Rhizobium rhizoryzae: one gene and its partner. The protein of the gene in region 2 interacts with the protein of the main gene of each other region in a pairwise test. Links are inferred from orthologs where the notes say so. Each region holds a gene or a part of one and is shown on either strand. Other genes may lie near its edges. The genes, in order: topA and G6N80_RS00670.

Region 1 (10,294 bases), on a different replicon or contig from region 2:
CTAGTCCGATCGCGATGCCAACGGCGCTGATCGCCGAGATCGCAGCAAACAGCGAAGGCCAGTGGATCTCTTCCGGGTGGCAGCTATCGCCGTCTCCCTGGCTGGGATTGTGCTTGTCCTTCGAATATGAATCCATCTGCCCGTCGCTTAGGTTTTACGCGCAAATTCGGCGCGGCCGAGGTCGATATAATCTGCAATCGACACGTGGTGAAGCGGTACCGGCAAAATCTTCAATGAAGAAGGCTTCCGTTCTGAGCAATCATGCAGCCTCATAACGTGCTTGCATGACTGCTGGATGTCAGGTGACCGCGAGTTTCGTCGATGTCTTCATTGTTAAAGATTGGGGCATCAGGATGTTCACGCTTTGACGACGTGTTACCAGTCAATCAATTGGGCCGCCTCGGCCGGGGTCGACACTCTCATCTTCTTTTCCGAAACCGTGCATTTTCAGCGCCCACTGCAGGCCGATCACGCCCCCCTTGATTGGCTGCATCATCAGCAGCGCCATAAGGATTGTGATTGGCGTCCAGATCGCCAGATGCGTCCAGACGGACAATTGCCAGACCATATCTGTCATCATGAATCCACCGACGGTCACGTGACCCACGATGAAGATGACGAGGTAAGGGGGCAGGTCATCGGCCCGCTGGTGGTGCAGATCTTCACCACAAGCAGAGCATTGCTCCACCGGCTTCAGAAACGCCTTGAACAGACGACCAGTGCCACATCTAGGACAGGTACAACGCAGTCCACGCATGATGGATTGACCCAGTTGCCGCTCAGGCTCCTGCGCGCCTCCAAACCGAACTGGCTTTACAGGAGTTGATAATGCTTGCTGCTCGGCCATTGCCTTCTCCTATACACGAATAGACCACGAACCAGATCTGACGCCGCTGGCGGCGCCAACCAATGTCAGTTGCGGCGCGGTGGTCTGGTCCCTGGTCGTTTTGGTGCTGAACGACTGCGCCGTCCAGATTTGTGGAACGAGCGAGTTGCTACGCCCATCTTCTGGCCTTCGCTCAGCATTTCGAAGCGCAGTGCGCCCGCAAGAGGTATCGCCTCTGCCAGACGCACGTCGACAGAATCGCCCAACTGGTAGCCAAGACCATGCCGTTCGCCGATGAGTGCCTGTCTGGCTTCATCATAGACAAAATAATCCGACCCCAGCGTGGATACCGGCACGAAGCCATCTGCACCATAGGTCGGCAGCGTGACAAATAGTCCCGCTTTCGTCACGCCAGAGACGCGGCCTTCGAACTCTTGGCCGACCCGCTCTGCTAGATGATGGGCAATCAGACGGTTAATCGTGTCGCGCTCGGCCGCCATGGCGCGTCGTTCGAAAGTGGAAATCTCTGCGGCAATGTCGTCGAGCTGCGTTTCTTCCTCAGGCGAAAGTCCGCCTTCGCCTAGACCCAAAGCGCGCACGAGGGCACGGTGAACAATAAGGTCCGCATAGCGGCGGATTGGCGAGGTGAAGTGCGCATACTTCATCAGGTTCAGGCCGAAGTGGCCAAGATTGTCAGGGCTGTAGACGGCCTGGCTCTGGCTGCGCAGAACCATCTCGTTGACCATCACCTGATGCGGCGTGTCTTCAGCCTTCGCGAGAATGCCGTTGAAGGAGTTTGCCCGCACCTGTCCGCCTTTCGCCATCGGGATGCCGAGCGTGGCCAGGAATTCCCGCAGGACCTCCTGCTTGGCAAGCGACGGCGCATCGTGCACACGATAGATCAGCGGCTGACGCTGCTTCTCCAGTGTTTCCGCAGCAGCGACGTTGGCCTGGATCATCATCTCTTCGATGAGTTTGTGCGCGTCCAGACGCTCCGGGATGACAACCTTGTCGACGGTGCCATCCGGCTTCAGCAGGATCTTGCGTTCCGGCATATCCAGTTCCAGCGGCTGGCGCCGGTCGCGGCCACGCTTCATGATCGCATAGGCATGCCAGAGCGGCTTCAGGATGGGATCCAGAAGCGGCCCGGATTTGTCGTCCGGTTTGCCGTCGATGGCCGCTTGCGCTTGGTTGTAGGAGAGCTTGGCGGCACTCTTCATCATGATGCGATGAAAGGTGTGGCCCGCCTTCTTGCCGTCCTTGGAGAAGACCATACGGACTGCGAGCGCCGGCCGATCTTCGCCCTCGCGCAGCGAGCAGAGGTTATTTGAAATGCGCTCCGGCAACATCGGCACGACGCGATCCGGGAAGTAGACCGAATTGCCACGTTTCAACGCTTCGCGGTCGAGTGGCGATCCCGTCCGGACATAATAGGACACATCCGCGATTGCGACCGTGACGATGACGCCATCCGGATTATCCGGCGATGGGTCGGGTTCAGCATAAACGGCGTCGTCATGGTCCTTGGCATCGGCCGGATCGATGGTGACCAGCGGCACATGCCGCCAGTCCTCCCGTTTCGTCATGCTGGCGGGCTTTGCGTCTCCCGCCTCATCCAGAACCTGCTTCGGAAAGACGTGCGGAATGCCATGCGAATAGATGGCAATCATCGAGATTGCCTTCTCGGACGCAACAGAGCCGATCACCGATAGTACCTTCGCACGGGTCAGTCCGAAGCGATTGCCACGCAGAACATCAGCCTCGATCAGATCGCCGTCCTTGGCATCGCCAAGATCACTGGCGGAAATCTGCATTTCCTCGCCGCGGCGATCAATCGGCATCAATCGCGCTCCACCCTCCGGCATCATGCGAATGACACCGAGGGAAGCATTACGGTGCTTGTCGATGATCTTGACGACGCGCGCCGTATAGGCGGGACCGGATCGATCCTTGTTCGGGAAGATCTTCGCAAGCACGCGGTCGCCAAGTCCGGCAGCGGGCGTCTTGCTCTTGCTGCGGTTATCGGAGGACTGCCGGATCAAAACCGCAGGCGCAACGCCACCATCATCTGGCCATTCGGCAGGCCGGGCAATCAGTTCGCCGTCCTTGCTGCGGGTCGTGATGTCCAGCACTGTCATGGGCGGCAGGCCACCCGGCCGCATCAGCGCCTTGCGGCTCTTCTGAAGAAGACCTTCGTCTTCCAGATCGCGCAGCACATCCTTGAGCTCGACGCGGGTATCACCCTTGAGACCGAAGGCCTTGGCGATTTCCCGCTTTGAGGCGCGGTCCGGGTTATCGGAAATGAATTGCAGCAGAATATCGCGGGGCGGAACAACGCCGTGGACGATCACATTGGGATCGCCCAGAGCGGCCTTTTCCGCGCGAAGGGCGGCTTTGCGGCCAACCGGAACGGGTTTTCTGTCTTCGCGCGGTTTCTTGCTCACGTGTCCGTCTTCTTTGCTTTCGTAGCTGCCTTCGGCTTGGCGGCAGATTTTGCCTTGGTTGCCGTCTTTTTCGGCTTGGCGTCAGCGGCTTCTGCTTTGGTCGCCTTGGTGGATTTCGTAGCCTTGCCCTTTGCGGCCGGTGCCTTGCCAGCCTTCTCGGTCAGAAGCGCAAGAGCCTCTTCAACGGTCACACTTTGCGGATCCTTGCCCTTTGGCAGTGTGGCATTGACCTTGCCCCAATTGATATAGGGACCGTAGCGTCCCTCGCGAACCGTCATGGCGCCACCGCTCGGATGATCGCCCAGTTCTTTCAGAGCTGCGGCGGCAGTCCGCCCGCGCCCTGCGCCCTTGCTCTGCTTCTCAGCGAGGACTGTCACAGCGCGGTTCAAGCCAATGCTGAACACATCCTCGATGCTTTCAAGGTTGGCATAGGTGCCATCATGCAGCAGGAAAGGCCCGTAGCGACCAAGGCCGGCCGAGATCATCTTGCTGGTTTCGGGGTGTTGGCCCACATCCCGCGGAAGATTGATAAGGGCCAGAGCCTTCTCGTGATCGATGTCTTCGGGCTTCCATCCGCGTGGCAGCGAAGACCGCTTCGCGTCTTTGCCGTCTCCGCGCTGAATGTAAGGTCCAAAACGACCGGATCGCAGGGTCAGTTCCTCGCCGGTCATCGGATCCTGGCCTAGCGCCTTTGGTTCGTTGAGGGCCGCAGCTTCCGCTTCAGCCCCGTCGGAGGACAGCTGACGGGTGTAGTTGCATTCAGGATAGTTGGAGCATCCGACGAAGGCACCGTACTTGCCGAGCTTCAGGGAAAGGTTACCCGTCCCACAGACCTGGCAGATGCGCGGATCGCTGCCATCTTCCCGCTTCGGGAAAACCAGGGGAGCCAGAGCTTCGTTCAGCGCGTCCAGAACATTGGTAACGCGAAGTTCCTTCGTATCTTCGATCTGGGCGAAGAAGGCGTCCCAGAACTCTCTGAGCACCTGCTTCCAGTTCAGTTCGCCAGCTGAAATCTTGTCGAGCTTCTCTTCCAGATCGGCGGTGAAATCGTATTCCACATACTTCGTGAAGAAATTCTCGAGGAAGGCAGTAACCAGCCGACCCTTGGAATGAGGGATCAGCTTGCGCTTTTCAATAACAATGTATTCGCGGTCGCTGAGCGTCTTCAGTGTCGCAGCGTAGGTCGAAGGACGCCCGATGCCCAACTCTTCCATCTTCTTGATCAGAGACGCTTCCGAGTAGCGTGGCGGCGGCTCCGTAAAGTGCTGGCTTGAATTGACCTTCGATTTGTCCAGCTTCTCCCGCGCATTGATTTCGGGGAGGCGGCCATCCTCGTCGTCCTCACCCGCGTCACCATCGTCGCGATGATCCATATAGGCAGCAAGAAATCCGTCGAAGCGGACAACAGAGCCGACAGCCCGCAAGCCCGCGCGGTCTGAGCCGTTTACGGCGTTAATCTCGACTGTCGTGCGTTCCATTTCGGCAGACGCCATCTGGCTGGCGATACCGCGCTTCCAGACGAGTTCGTAGAGGCGAAGCTGATCGCCATCCAGGAACTTGCGGACCTTGTCCGGCGAGCGATTGAAGTCGGTGGGACGAATGGCTTCGTGCGCTTCCTGCGCATTCTTGGCCTTCGTGGAATAGAAGCGCGCCTTTTCGGGCAGATAGCGCTCACCGAATTGATCGCCGATCGCGCGGCGGGCCGCATCGATCGCCTCCGGCGCCATCTGCACGCCATCGGTACGCATGTAGGTGATCAGACCGACTGTTTCACCGCCGATGTCCACGCCTTCGTAGAGCTTCTGTGCGACCTGCATGGTGCGCGAAGCAGAGAAACCGAGGTTCGAGGAGGCAGCCTGCTGCAGGGTAGAGGTCGTGAAGGGAGGGCCGGGATTGCGCTTGACGGGCTTTGCCTCGACCGATTCGACCGAATAGGCAGCGCCTTCCAAGAGCGCCTTCAGACGGCCAGCATCCTCACCGTTCTTGACGCCCTTGCTTTGTATCCGCTTCCCATCGGCAGAAACCAGCTTGGCTTCGAATTCATCGCCCCGCGGCGTCTTCAGAAGCGCGGAGATGTTCCAGTATTCTTCCGGAACGAAACGCTCGATTTCATTTTCCCGATCACAAACGAGACGCAAAGCAACGGATTGCACGCGGCCAGCAGAGCGAGCACCCGGAAGCTTGCGCCACAAAACCGGCGAAAGGTTGAAACCGACAAGATAATCCAGCGCACGACGGGCGAGGTAGGCATCCACCAGCGATATGTCGATATCGCGCGGGTTTGCCATTGCATCGAGCACGGCCTTCTTCGTGATGGCGTTGAACACCACGCGCTTGACTGGCTTATCGCCAATGACCTTCTTTTTCTTGAGAAGATCGAGAACGTGCCAGGAAATGGCCTCACCTTCGCGATCCGGGTCGGTCGCGAGAAAAAGTCCATCGGAGCCTTTCACGGCATCCGCAATATCTTTCATGCGCTTGGCGGATGCGCTGTCGACTTCCCAGGACATCTCGAAATCCTGATCGGGCAGGACGGAGCCGTCTTTCGCGGGCAAGTCACGGACGTGGCCAAAGGAAGCGAGAACCTTGAAGCCTGATCCAAGATACTTGTTGATTGTCTTGGCCTTGGCAGGGGATTCTACAACTACGACATTCATAACTTTTTTCTCTGAGAGGTGCGACAAAGCGAGAAAATAGCGCTTCGGCTTGAAACTGACCTCCCGACATGGAGGGCGTTTTGTCTGCGGTCAAGAGGGAGGCTGCATTTTTGCCTCTCGCGTCGATACAACCATAAGAGGATTAATGCGATATTGCAATCTTAGATGAGAAATGTCACATTGCGAGCGCGCTCAGGAATGCACACCCTGGACGTGCATTATTTTAAGTTATTTTAGCGAGGCCAAGATGGTTGAACCATCTTTAAAGCAAACCAATAATGAGGAGTGGCGATCCAACATCGCCTATGTTCGGCACATGCTGGGTCAATTGCGGCAGGTGGCCCACAAGGAGAATGCAGATATGCTCTGCTATCTCCTTGAAATGGCCTATGTCGAATCCGGCGATATGTTGTCCGGGCGACGCCCGCGGTCAGTTCTGCATCAGGAGAGAAACTAAACCGCCCGGATGCCGGTGAAGCCGTCCGGCTAGATCAAGTTCCAGCAGCACGAGGTAAACCGTCGCTGCTGGAATTTCCGTATGACGAATAATGTCGTCGATTTCGACAGGTGTGGGACCAAGAGCATTGGTGATCCGCATGCGATCACTGTCATCAAGGGGATGCATCAACGGCGACGCTCCATCTTCGCCTGGTTCTGCAATGGTAGAACCGTTGAAAAGATCCAGTTGTGAAATGGGAGCCAGCGCCTCCAGGACGTCCTGCGATGAGGTGGTGACAATGCCGCCATTTTTCAGAAGATCGTTGGTACCATGGCATCTTGGATCGAGCGGTGAGCCGGGCACCGCAAAGACCAGACGTCCAAAGTCGCCCGCCAGCCGAGCCGTGATCAGAGATCCGGAACGCTGGGCTGCTTCAACGACGACCACCCCAAGAGATATCCCTGCAATAAGCCGGTTACGGCGCGGAAAATCGCGGGCGCGGGGCTCCCATCCAAACGGCATCTCGCTCACGCACAATCCAACGCCGCCGGTAATATCTCCAAGCAGTGGAATATTCTCGGGCGGGTAGGGCTGATCAAGGCCGCCCGCCAGCACAGCAATGGTTCCCGTGTCCAGGCTCGCCCGGTGGGCGGCCGTATCGATGCCGCGCGCGAGACCCGAGGTAATCGTGTAACCGGCGCGACCGCAGTCTCGTGCGATCATCGCCGCGATTTTCGCTCCGCTGATCGAGGCGTTGCGTGAGCCGACGATGCCCACCGAAGGGCGGTTGGCTGCGGCAAAGTCTCCCTTCATCGCCAATAGGGGCGGGGCGGCGTCAATCTGGCGAAGTGCGAATGGGTAGTCCGGCTCTCCAATGCCCACAAGCCTGGCATTGAAACGAGCAGCTATCTCCAGTTCCTGCTCCGCCTGCTGGACGGTCGCCACGCGTATGGCACGTGCCGCGCCACCCCGGCGCGACATTTCAGGGATCGCAGCCAGAGCCGCGTCGGCGGAGCCGAAATGATTGATGAGGTCACGGAAGGTCGCAGGTCCCACATTGTCGCTACGAATCAGCCTGAGCCAGGCGGTCCGTTGAGCGTCCGTGAGTGCAACCCCCCTCCGATTTTCTTTGCCGGAGGACACAGAGGAACTTATCCCTTCTGGCCGATCTTGCTTTCTGTTCCGTTGATCAGACGCTCGATGTTGGCCTTATGCTTCCAATAGGTAATCAGGGTCATGATGGCCATGACCAGTGCAATTTTTGGTTCCCCGATGAGCCAGAGCACGACGGGGATAAGAAGTGTGGCGACGAGCGCCGATAGAGATGAATATTTGCTGAGCTTTGCGACTGTCAGCCATACAAATGCAAATACCAGAACCATTGCCGGTGCAATACCCAGCAGTGTGCCAATATAGGTTGCAACACCTTTTCCACCCTTGAAACCGAGCCAGACCGGAAAAAGATGGCCGAGGAAAGCCGCAAAGCCACCCAGCAACCCGGCTTCCTGACCCCAAAGGGCTGCGGCAAGAAGGGCAGCGACCGTAGCCTTCAATGCATCGAGCAGAAGCGTGGCGGCAGCCAGCTTCTTGTTGCCGGTGCGCAAGACGTTTGTGGCGCCGATATTGCCTGAACCGATGGAGCGGATGTCGCCGAGACCGGCCGCCTTCGTCAGGAGGAGCCCAAAGGGGATCGAGCCCAGCAGATAGCCAAAGGCAAGTGCGGCCAGCGCGATGGGAAGCGTGATTTGCCAGTTAAACAGCTCTGCCATGCTTAATTTCCTTACAGCGAGTGTACCAGACGGCCAGCGACATAAGTCGAGACAACCCGTCCGCTAATACGCGCATCCTCGAAGGGCGTGTTCTTGGAGCGGGACTGGATGGTGTCCTTCGTCACGATCCATGGTTCGTCAATGTCGATCAAGGCAATATCTGCCTTCGCGCCCGGTTTCAGCGTTCCAGCGTCTAGCCCGAAGATCTGGGCAGGCCTTGTGGACATGGCGTCGATGAGGCGCATCAGCGAAACCTGACCGGAGTGGTGGAGCCGCAAGGCGGCCGCCAGCATGGTTTCAAGCCCGATGGCACCATCCGCCGCATCTCCGAAAGGAAGACGCTTCGTGTCGACATCCTGAGGATCATGCGACGAGACGATGATATCGATCGTCCCATTCGCCAGAGCATCGACCATGGCCTGACGGTCGTCTTCCGTGCGCAGCGGCGGTGAAAGCTTGAAGAAAGTCCGATACTCGCCGATATCGTTTTCATTCAGCGACAGGTGATTGATCGACACGGCGCAGGTTGCGTTCGCGCCTCGATTGCGGGCGACACGGACTGCTTCGACAGATTCCGGCACCGAAATCTTCGCGGCATGATAGGCGGCCTTTGTGAGGGCAGCAATCCGCAGGTCACGCTCGAGCGGAATGAGTTCTGCTTCGCGCGGGGCGCCTGCAAGGCCGAGCCAGCTGGCAAACAGCCCTTCATTCATGACCCCGTTGACGGCGAGGTAGGGATCGCGGGCTTCGAGTGAAATGACAGCGCCGAACTCGCGCGCATAGGTCATGGCGCGGCGCAGAACCTGCGTATCGGCCAAGCCATGCCGGCCCTGGGTGAAGCTGACGGCGCCCGCCTGCTTCAACAGGCCGATCTCAGTCATCTCCTCGCCCTTCAACCCGCGTGTCAAAGCGGCAGCGGGGTGAATGTTGACGAGAGCCTTGTCGCGGGCCGTCTTGAGGACGAATTCGATGAGGGCGATATCGTCAAGAACCGGGTCCGTATCCGGCATCATGATGAAGCTCGTTACACCGCCCGCAGAGGCGGCACGGCTGGCGGAAAAGATGGTCTCCCGATGTTCCGCACCCGGTTCGCCAACAAAGACGCGCGCATCGACAAGACCCGGTGCCGCAACGAGCCCTTGGGCATCGCGGATCTCGGCACCGTCAGGATGTCCCTGATTGAGGGCATCTGCGCCAGACGCAAGAATACGACCGTCATCACCGATGATGATCGTGCCGACCTCGTCCAGATGCCGGGAAGGATCGATGATACGCGCGTTTTTCAGAACAAGCGGCTTCATGCGACCACTCCTTCGCTTCTCGGCCCCTGGTTCTGGGAAATCAGCAAGGCCTCCATCACAGCCATGCGGACGGCGACGCCCATCTCCACCTGGCTTTCAATCACGCTCTGCGGTCCATCGGCGACTTCCGAGGCAATTTCGACGCCGCGGTTCATCGGCCCCGGATGCATTACGAGCGCATCCTCCTTGGCGGCTTTCAGTTTCTCGGCGTCTAGGCCGTAGAAATGGAAGTATTCGCGAACCGACGGCACGAACGAACCGGACATGCGCTCGCGTTGAAGGCGCAGCATCATGACGACATCCGCATCCTTCAGACCCTCTTCCATGGAATGAAAGACTTCCACGCCCATTTGCGAAATGCCCGACGGCAGCAGAGTGGACGGCGCGACGACGCGTACGCGTGCGCCCATGGCATTCAGCAACAGAATATTGGAGCGGGCAACGCGCGAGTGCAGAACATCGCCGCAGATCGCGACGATGATGCGGGACAGCTTGCCCTTGGCCCGACGGATTGTCAGCGCGTCCAGAAGCGCCTGCGTCGGGTGCTCGTGTTGACCGTCACCGGCGTTGACGACCGAGCACGCCACTTTCTGCGCCAGAAGGGCAGCGGCACCCGCGGACGAATGGCGAACCACAAGCACGTCCGGCCGCATGGCATTCAGCGTCATCGCCGTATCGATCAGCGTCTCACCCTTCTTGACCGAAGAGTTGCCGACCGACATGTTCATGACATCTGCGCCCAGACGCTTGCCAGCGAGCTCAAAAGAGCTTTGCGTGCGTGTCGAAGCCTCGAAGAAAAGATTGATCTGGGTGAGCCCGCGAAGAGTCGAAGTTTTCTTCTCTCTTTGCCGACTGATC
Region 2 (10,007 bases):
GCGAAGTAGATGCGATCCGGATCAACACCATTTTCGGAAGCAATCTTGCGCAGTCTCTGATGGATGGGGTCCTTGTCGCCCAACAGCCAGAGTATGCTGCCCGGCGTGGCCGCCAAGATCTTCATCCAGCGCAGGAAGCAGGCTTCGGTGATCTTTTGCATGCCGTTGAAGCAGGCATAGATGAAGGCATCGTCCGGCAATCCATATTCCGCGCGGGTGGGCTTTGGCGCAATCTCGCGCTTGCGGTCAACCGGCTGCTCGCAAGGAATGCGCAGAACCTTTTCGCTGTAATAAAGCTCGCGCTCCGGCGGAACGATGTAGTTGTCGGTGATGAGATATTGATGGAACGGGCTGGCAAGCGTTCCCGGATAGCCGCAGAAGTTTACGATGACAGGCGCGGGCCGATAGGCAAAGACGCCGGCACGGGCCTGTTTGGTATAGCCGTTCACATCGATCAGAATATCGATTTCATCGTCGATGATCTTCTTCGCGACATCGATATCGCTCATGCCGTTAATATCGCACCAGCCATCCATAACGGCGCGGATACGATCATGCGTCTTGTCGTTGCTGCGCGGAATGCCGCAATAATAGCCGTAAACCTCGACCTTTTCCTTGTCGTGAAGCTCCAGGACTTCGCAGAGCGCAAAGCCGACCGCATGTTCGCGCAGGTCCGAAGACAGATAGCCGACACGAATGCGCTGGCCGGACGCCAACTTGTTGCGCACCGGCTTGCGCTGCAACCCGCTCGTATCCGGCCTGCCGACGAGTTTCTTGTTGTAGCGATAGGCCTTGCCCAGCTGGAACAGCGGATCATCGGCAAAGCAGGCGATGGTCATCGGCGACATCGCATCGGTCAACTGCTGACGCGTGACATGTTCGGAGCTTGTAAAGATCGGCCATTTGCATTGATGCTGACGCGTGGCAAGCCAGTGCTGCGACGCATCCTGCTTGGTGGGATCAAGCTCGATGGCGAGCCAGAGAACTGCTTCCGCTTCTTCCAGAAGACCTGCGGTTTCAAGCACACGACCCATGTGCTTTAGCGCCATCAGGCGGAAGCTCAGGCGTTCAGCCGTGATCTCATTGGAAGTATTGGCGAAATTGCGCCATTGCTCTACCGCGCGGCCAACCATCTGGCAGTCTTCGTAGACGCGTCCGAGATTGATATGCGCAGGAGCAAAGTCCGATTTGTAGGCGATCGTTGCCTTCAGGGCCTGAATGGCACCTGCAGCATCGCCGGTCTGGTTGAGCATGACGGCATAGTTGAAGGATGCGACATGAACCATGGGGTTCTTGTCGTTGAAGGCGATCCACGTCTTGTACAGGTCGAGCGCTGGCGCTGAAGCCCCAAGACTGGACAACCTTTCCACCGTCTGGATCAGTTCTGCGAGAGGCAATTGCTGCTGGCGCGCACGCTGAAAAACAGCCTGTATCACTGCTACCGGATCGACGCTCGTCGCTGGCACGGTCATGTTCATTAGCTTCCCCACATCACCCTGGACGCTCCGGCAGTCCCTGGCCGGACGTCGCTTTGCTCGCATGCTCTCTGTTCTTCTGCGACAATGAGCTTGTCTGAGGCTGATGCGGTGCAATTGGTGCGGAAGATAACGCAAAAAGGGCGATGCAATGCACCGCCCTTTTCGTGGTGGGAAATCCGGCACGGTTTGAACCGTGCCGGGTGTCTATTAGGATACGGTGCTGTCGTTGTAGGCAGCGATGACCCAGTTGACGTTGTCCTTCAGGGCAGCAACCTGATCCGAGGAGATTGCATCCAGCTGGTCGTTCGTCAGGGTCATGTAGTCGTCGGAGCTGATCGCGCCGATCGCAGCTGTCGAGATGACCGCGACTTCTGCCGTCGAGAAGAGCGCGATATCGCCGCTTTCCAGTGCTGCAACCTGAGCAGAGGACAGGGCCGCGATCTGATCCGTGCCGAGCGCTGTAACCTGATCGGTCGTCAGGGCAACGATCTGAGCTGTCGTCAGAGCCTTGATCTGTGCAGAGCCGAGGCCTGCGATGGCATCGGTGGTCAGAGCGGCAAGGTTCGCCGTCGACATTGCCGTCAGGGCCTTGATGTTCAGGGCGTTGACGTCAGCAGAGGCAAGCGTTGCAGCCTGATCCGTCGTCAGACCGGCGATAGCCGTGCTGGAGATGGCAGCCAGGTTGTCAGTGCTCCATGCGCCGAATGCATCAGAGGTGACTGCGCCGATCTGCGTGGAGCTCAGGCCGGAAACCTGGGTCGAGGTCAGCAGGTTCTGCTGCGCCGAGGTCAGTTCGCCAACAGCCAGAGACGTGATCTGCTTGGAGCCGATTGCGTTGATCTGCGTTCCAGTCCAGCCAGCCATTTCGTCGCTCGTCAGAGCACCGAGCTGTGCCGTCGTCAGGCCGCCGATCTGCGTTGCAGACAATGCACCACCGCCGACGCTGTCCAGTTCGGTGATGTCGGAGCCGAGAGCTGCAATCTGCTTGGCATCAAGAGCAGCAAGCTTGGCAGAGCCAGCACCGTTGAAGAGGGCAGCAACGTCAGCCGTTTCCAGAGCTGCGATAGCAGCCGTGGTCAGAACGTCGAGTTGGTCGCTGGTCAGAGCAGCCGCCGCGTCGGACGTCAAGGCCGTGACCTGCGTTGCCGTCAGCTTGGAAGCCTGAGCGGAGGTCAGGTCGATGATGGCATCGGTCGAGAACTTGTCGCCGGTCAGAACGGCGATCTGTGTCGTCGTCAATGCATCAAGCTTGTCGGCGGTTGCAAGAGCCGTCAGGTCGGCTTCAACGAGACCTGCGATGATGTCGGTCTTCAGAGCCTTCAGCTGGGACTCTTCGAAGTTGGTGATGCCGTTGGTGATGGCGCCGAGCTGGGCTGCAGTCAAACCGGCGAGCGCGCTGCTGGAGAATGCCGAAATCTTGGCGGTATCCAGACCTGCGATAGCATCGGTGGTTACGACAGCGAGCTGCCCGGAAGACAGAGCCGCAATCCTGTCGCTGGCCAGAGCATTGATGGCCGTGCTGCTGAGGCCCGCTACCGACGCCGTCGACAGCAGCTTGACCTGGCTTACGGATAGTTTGGACATAAAGGAATCAATTGCCACGGATTTCTCTCCAGATTCGATGATTTAAATGCTGCTGGATGCCCGGATTTACGCTGGATACTACAAAAAGCAGTTCAACCGCCCGTCGGCACTACACAACACTGCAAGGAACATGGCTCGAGCGAGCCGTCGCATCGGAATGGCATCATGCATCCAGAAACCCCGCGGCTTCTGACCCCTAGCCTGAACAACGAAATCCAAACCGGTCAATCATCTACCGGCTACCACCTGAAGCCCTTTAGGAGCGGGCGGTTAACATGGCTCGTCTTTCCACTTAAACGTAGGGCCAAGCTTTTAACATTGGATTAATGGGCTGCAAAGAAGAGCGGTTATTACACGCTGCTGTTGATAATCGGAAAAATCGTTTCAATTCAAATTTATAGCTATATGAGCAAATGTTGAAATACTTTGCGCTTCGCCGGGAGATTTGCTAAGTTTGCGTAAAGATGGACATACATATTTTCTATTCGATTTTCATAAACATCAGCTTTTGTTTGAACAATAGATGAAGCATCAGTGATACGGGATTTTTCCTCTCCCTGAATGTCATTGTTGCTTCAGGGATGCTCTCCCGCTGGTCAGGTTCCGGATCGCTGCAACGATTGCGTCGGCATTCTCTTCTGGAATCTGCAGATACAATGAGGCGCCGTCGCCAGTGAAGGTTTCCTGGATGATGGCAACCGATCCCAAACTGGGAAGCCTTGCCTTGATGGAAGCGTGATCGGAGAAATTCAGATCGACGACGACTGTGATCGATGGAATCACTCGCTCTTTCGTTGCACCGTTCAGGCACAGGGCAGCAGTTCCTCCGTAAGCGCGCACCAGCCCTCCACTTCCCAGAAGAATGCCGCCAAACCATCGGGTGACCAGAACTACGATGTTCGTCAATTGCTGACCATTTATGGCCTGAAGAATAGGCTTTCCGGCTGTTCCACTCGGTTCGCCGTCATCATTGAACCGATAGTTCTGTCCGATCCGCCAGGCCCAGCAATTATGATTGGCGTTGCGATCAGAATTCTCTGCAATAAAAGCCTTCGCCTCCGCCTCATCTGATACCGGAGCGGCCAGTGCCAGAAATCGGCTTTTCTTGATATCCTGCTCGAAACGTGACGGGGAAGTGAGAATAAACATCAGGACGATGTAGAAGCTGCGCGTCCATTGCTCAAGCTCGACCTTTCATCATCGGCTATCCCACCTATCTGTCGCATAATCGTCTGAAGGATTGTTTCAGGATATGAAATATGCTCAGCAGTGACGGCACGGGCAAAAAAGAGGACTTAAAACGATCTTGACCTGCGGCGGCAACCGACGGGAGAAACCCGAAAGACTGGTGGCATATCTCTGCCAACTGGCGCTTTTGCTTGTCGGGTTCGCACTGACCGGGACACCGGGCATCTCCCATGGAAGGCAGGCGGAAGAACCCGAAGCCTTCAGGCAGCGGCCCGTTTCCCTTCTGCTGGTTGATCGGCATGACGATCAACGTTTTGCCCAGCCGATTGACAAGCGTGGGCAGAAGAACTGGCGCAGCACGCAATCTGATCCCTTCCTGCCAACGGCCATCTCGGTTCTGCATCCGGTCGATGGTTTCATTCTGACCGTCAATGCCCCTCCTCCTCGGCCTCCAAGCAGAGTTGAAACCGGCTTTCTTGCCCGCGCGCCGCCTTTCCTGACCCTCTGATGTTTGCAACGGGCCCGGCCCGTCAGGACAGATGACTGACCGACGCCGCATGGCATGCAGTGCGCGGTCCGGTGTTTCAGGATAAAATAATGAAGAACTCCCTCTGGAAGGTGGCGATCTATGTGGTCGTCATCATCACGGGCATGCTGGTTGCATTGCCCAACGTGCTGAGCGACAGGATGCTCGCACAGTTACCATCCGCGCTTCCTCACCAGCGTGTATCGCTGGGGCTCGATCTGCGCGGCGGCTCCCATCTGGTCCTTGAAGTGGATCGGGATTCACTGGTCACGGAATGGCTGCAAAACCTTCAGCAGGATGTACGGTCCACCCTCGAAAAGAGCCAGATCACCATTGCCTCTCTTCGGCGGACACAAAGCGCCATCGAGGTTCGTCTCAGGGATCCTGCCAAGGTGCAGCAGGCGATCAGCGAGCTGAATGGCATCGCCAATCAGGTCCAGGCCGCAGCATTGACCGCCAGCGATCTGACCATCGAGGCGACAGGCGCGGACACCTTGCGCGTGCTGCCATCCGAGGCCGGTCTCACCCATCGCATGACGCAGGCCGTCACCCAGAGCCTTGAAATCATTCGCCAGCGCGTGGATCAGGTGGGTGTTGCCGAACCAACCATCCAACGGGTTGGCGGCGACCGTGTTCTCGTCCAGCTGCCGGGCGAGCAGGACCCTTCCAATGTACGGGCGCTGCTTGGCTCCACGGCCAAGATGAGCTTCCATCTCCTGGGCCGCGAGGGTGAACCTGGCATCACGATGATGAAGGATGCGGAAGACCGTCCCTACCCCGTTCAAAATCGTGTTCTGATTTCCGGTGATCGCCTGACCGATGCCCGCGTCGGGTTCGACCCGAATACCAGCGAACCCGTGGTCTCCTTCCGGTTCGACCAGGCAGGTGCTACACGCTTTGCGGAAGTCACCCGCCAGAATGTCGGCCTGCCTTTTGCCATCGTGCTCGACGGCAAGGTTCTGTCCGCACCGGTCATTCGTGAACCGATCACCGGCGGTTCCGGGCAGATCTCAGGTTCCTTCAATGTCCAGGACGCCAATACGCTGGCGGCCCTTTTGCGCGCCGGCGCCTTGCCTGCGAAGCTGGACGTCATCGAAGAACGCACCGTTGGGGCAGATCTCGGAAGCGACGCCATCGAGATGGGCATTGTTGCCGGTCTCGGCGGCTTTGCGCTCGTCATGCTGTTCATTCTGGCGCTCTATGGCAGCTGGGGACTGCTGGCAGTTCTGGCGCTGGCGCTCAACGTCATCCTCACCTTTGCCGGTCTGACGATGCTGGGGGCGACCCTCACTTTGCCCGGCATTGCCGGTATCGTGCTGGGCATCGGCCTTGCTGTGGATGCCAATGTTCTGATCAACGAACGTATTCGCGAAGAGAGCCGAAAAGGGCGAAGCGCTTTTGCAGCCATCGATCTCGGCTTCAACAAGGCCTATGCCACGATCATCGACAGTAACGTCACGGCGCTCATCGCCACGGCCCTGCTCTTCTGGTTCGGTTCCGGCCCGGTGCGCGGCTTTGCGGTGACCATGGGGCTCGGGATCGCCATCTCGATGTTTACCGCCGTCTCGGTGGTGCGCGTTGCCATGGTGGCAATCGCTGCCCGCCGGCGCCTGAAGACGATCGATATCAAGCCGCTGCTGCCGATCCGCCTGATCAAGGATGGCACGACGATCGACTTCATGAAGGCACGGCTTGCCGGTCTTGGCATTTCGGCCTTCCTGTCGATCGGCTCCATCGTGCTGCTCTTCACGCATGGGCTGAACTTCGGCGTCGACTTCAAGGGCGGCATTCAGGTCGAGGTGAAGACCTCCGGCCCCACCGACCTCGCCGCCTTCCGCAGCGGACTTGGCAATCTCGGCCTCGGCGAAGTGGCACTGCAGGAGTTCGGCAGCAATGACCGGCTTCTGATCCGTCTCGAGCGGCAGGCAGGGCCTGAGACAAAGCAGACGGAAGCCGTGGAAAAGGTACGCAGCGAGATCCGCGTTATCGACCCGAGCGCTTCGATCGAACGAACTGAAGTCGTTGGTCCCAAGGTCAGCGATGAACTGGCAACCGCCGGCATCCTCTCGGTCATCCTCGCCAGCCTTGCCATGCTGGTCTACATATGGGTGCGGTTCGAATGGCCCTTTGCCGTCGGCGCCATCGCGACCCTTGTTCTGGATGTGACAAAAACTGTCGGCTTCTTCTCACTGACAGGGCTGGATTTCAACCTGACGGCGATTGCCGCCCTGCTGACGCTGGTTGGCTATTCGGTCAATGACAAGGTGGTGGTCTATGACCGCATGCGCGAGAACATGCGGCTCTACAAATCAATGCCGTTCCGCGACCTGATCAACCTCTCGATCAACGAGACCCTGGCTCGAAGCCTCTACACATCGGCGACGGCGTTCCTGGCCATGATCCCCATGGCGATCTGGGGCGGTAGTGCTGTCGAAAGCTTCGCCATCCCGATGGTCTTCGGCATCTTCGTGGCGGCCTCCTCCTCGGTCTTCATTGCCGCGCCCATTCTGCTCTTCCTCGGCGACTGGCGCACGAAGCGCAAAGCCCGGAAGGCAGAGGTGAGCGGTGAGGTGAAGGTGGTGTAACCAAGCAGTCAGGTTCCGGCACTTCCGGAACCTGACTTATTCCTCTGTCTTAGCCATTACGGCGCAGAAGAACCTGCTCAAGCCGGGCAAGGCGGCGCTCCAATTCCTCGGCACTCACTTCGCCCCTGCCATCGCTTGCCACATCATCGATCTGGAGCAGGCGGTAGATTGTAGGTTCGTTATAGGAGAGCATCTTGAGCGTAAATTCACGCGTCGGGATCTGCAGCGCGGCCTTGCCGTACAGTCATTCGACTGTTGATGCAAAAGATCCCTGCCCATTGAAATAAGGACAGGAATCCGAGGTTCAGGCAACCGTTAAAAGGCGGGTGCATTCCTATAGAGGCGGCGAAAAGCAAACCTGCCTCACGCCGCCCAAAGTGCCCTGAATCCAGGGCCATTCGGCTGTTAGACCAGCACGATGTCCGATGCGTCCAGAGTGCCAGTTACGCCGGTCACCCGAACAAGAATATCGGCAGCAGCGTTAAACGTTCCGTTGCCATCTACATTGTGGAACACATAGGTGTTCGCACCGTAGGTGAACTGAACAGTCGCACCATCTGCCTGTGCAGCGTTTGCGACCAAGCCAGCAGCAAGTGTCAGGCTTCCAGCAGCCGTCACATTGCTCTGATCACCGGAAGCGAGCGTAATAACAGAAGCTGTTCCGTTCAGGTTCTGGAAGACAAGCGTATCAACCTGACCAGCCGCATCATTTGTGCCGAGGTTCAGGTCAGTGATGATGTCCGTCACCGTGTCGTGCGATGTGCCAGCGACAAAACGGAACGCATCATTACCGGCACCACCGGTCAGGATGTCAACACCCGCAGCATCACCACCTGCACTGATCGTTGCGGCGGCTGTAGTGACGCCCTTTGTCGTTTCAGAAACACCGCTGAAGAGGAGACCGGACGACCCACCCTTATCCGCCACGCTGAAGTTGCTGACATCTCCTGAAGTGTTCGTATAAGTAACAACAACATCCGCGCCATTCGCCGTTACCGTAGAGATGTTGGCATTCGCGGCCTTGATAGCAGCCTGTGCTGCAGCAATAGCCGCAGCAACTTGAGCAGCGGTAGCGTTGTCTGCGATCCCGACATCAACACCAGCGAAAGTGACAATATTGTCGCCACCAGCATCAGCTGTGTTCCCGACGGTGACTGTCTGAACTTCGGCAACGGCTGTAGTAACGGCGGCAACACCTACACCATCACCCTGAATCGTATCATTGCCATCACCACCAACGATCGTGTCTGCACCGGCGCGACCGAACAGAGTGTCATTGCCTGTGCCGGATGTGATGTTGTCAGCCTGTGCGGAACCTGTGATGGTATCAGCTGCAGAGCCAGTGGTGATCTTGATGCCGTTGGTTGCAAAGCCACTTGCATCGATCGTCTGAACGCCAGTTGCAGCAGAGCCATCGATATGAGTGTTGACGGTGGCCAATGCACCAGTTGTGATGTTGATGGTGCCCGCGCCCTTCAGCACAACGCTAGAAACGGAAGCCGAGTCAACCAGGGATGCTACGGTGATGTTGTCAGTAGCGGTGAGTTCAAGATTTTCAACACCAACAGCCTTCAGCTGACCAAGGGCGATTGTGCCGACAGTTGTTGCACCGTCGTTAGCGTCGATCTTTACAGTGTCGATCTGGCCAACCGTATCTGCACCCTTGACGCCGATGGTAATCGCACCGGTTGCGTTACCAGCAAGAACCGTGATCGCGCCAGCCTGTGTTGCGTTCAGGTTGTTGATAGTTGTGGCAGCTCCTGCGTCGTTGATGCGGATTGCGGTGATGCCAGCAATGTTATCCACGTTACCAGTAATGCCGTCTTCCACCTGAAGGACTTCAAAGTTGGTGTACTTTGCGCCCTTTGCAGCGGTGTCGAGGTCAGCGGTTGCCGTCAGAACGAGACGGTCAGCCGTGCCAGCGCCAGCGTTTACGGAGCCGGTCAGGAGTCCCTGGCCACCCGTGCTGATGACGTCGTTGCCAGCGCCACCGGTCACAACCTGTGCAGCGTTGGAAAGCGTTGCCGTCAGGCCACCTGCGGTGAGGCCAGAAGCATCAATCGTGCGCAAAGCTGCAGCCAGAGTACCAACGTTGACGGATTCAGCTGCGCCGGAAACCTTCAGCGTCGAGTTCGTGCCTGTCGTTGCAATCGACGTAGCAGTGAAGTTTGTCGTTGCATTGATGTTGATGGTGGTTGCGGCACCCACATTGATGTTGGCAGCAGTGTTCGCTGCACCCGTGGATGTGATGTTAGCAGTTGTGAAAGCAGTAGCGCCGTTTGCAGTCAGGTCGCCAGATGTGCCGCCTGCATAAGCAATATTGGCAGTCGTCGCAGCAGCAACGTAACCAGCAGTGATTGCACCAGTCAGGTTGGCACCAGAGCCTACGGTCACCGTTGCACCATTGGCAAGGTTGGTCAGGGCAGTGGTGCTTGTGTTGGTGCCCGTCAGGACGACGTTCGTCAGGCCTGTCGCGCTGAGTTCGTTGGCCGTGTTAGCGATTGCACGGATGCCAACAACTTCGATGTTGGAGACCTGTGCGCCAGCCAGAACGTCACCAGCTTCGCTGACGGTGATGTTCAGTGTATCGGTACCAGCGCCACCGTTGATGGTGTCTGCAGACGTGAGGGTCGCGTTCGCAGCAGC

The links.
Region 1: the proteins of G6N80_RS00670 (region 2) and topA interact in binary tests that used the Escherichia coli proteins (3 or more experiments, as listed by UniProt). The link is inferred for Rhizobium rhizoryzae from one-to-one orthologs.

What each region holds. Positions count from the first base shown.
Region 1 is NZ_CP049250.1:2,924,265-2,934,558, reverse strand. Bases 3,067-6,319 are described here. They hold topA (type I DNA topoisomerase), read right to left. Parts: upstream 5,928-6,319; coding sequence 3,267-5,927; downstream 3,067-3,266. Other genes in these bases: rnr (ribonuclease R), read right to left, coding at 3,067-3,192. In the rest of the region: G6N80_RS20050 (MFS transporter), read right to left, coding at 1-136; G6N80_RS20045 (DUF983 domain-containing protein), read right to left, coding at 383-847; more of rnr, read right to left, coding at 913-3,066; DNA-processing protein DprA, read right to left, coding at 6,358-7,509; glycerol-3-phosphate 1-O-acyltransferase PlsY, read right to left, coding at 7,518-8,135; G6N80_RS20015 (dihydroorotase), read right to left, coding at 8,147-9,436; G6N80_RS20010 (aspartate carbamoyltransferase catalytic subunit), read right to left, coding at 9,433-10,294. UniProt on the Escherichia coli protein: Releases the supercoiling and torsional tension of DNA, which is introduced during the DNA replication and transcription, by transiently cleaving and rejoining one strand of the DNA duplex.
Region 2 is NZ_CP049248.1:82,470-92,476, reverse strand. Bases 2,420-5,385 are described here. They hold G6N80_RS00670 (IMPACT family protein), read right to left. Parts: upstream 4,212-5,385; coding sequence 3,627-4,211; downstream 2,420-3,626. Other genes in these bases: secD (protein translocase subunit SecD), read left to right, coding at 4,848-5,385; G6N80_RS00665 (hypothetical protein), read left to right, coding at 4,411-4,758; G6N80_RS00675 (hypothetical protein), read right to left, coding at 2,420-3,080. Outside these bases: G6N80_RS00680 (O-linked N-acetylglucosamine transferase, SPINDLY family protein), read right to left, coding at 1-1,478; more of G6N80_RS00675, read right to left, coding at 1,686-2,419; more of secD, read left to right, coding at 5,386-7,361; G6N80_RS00655 (hypothetical protein), read right to left, coding at 7,411-7,554; G6N80_RS00650 (beta strand repeat-containing protein), read right to left, coding at 7,767-10,007.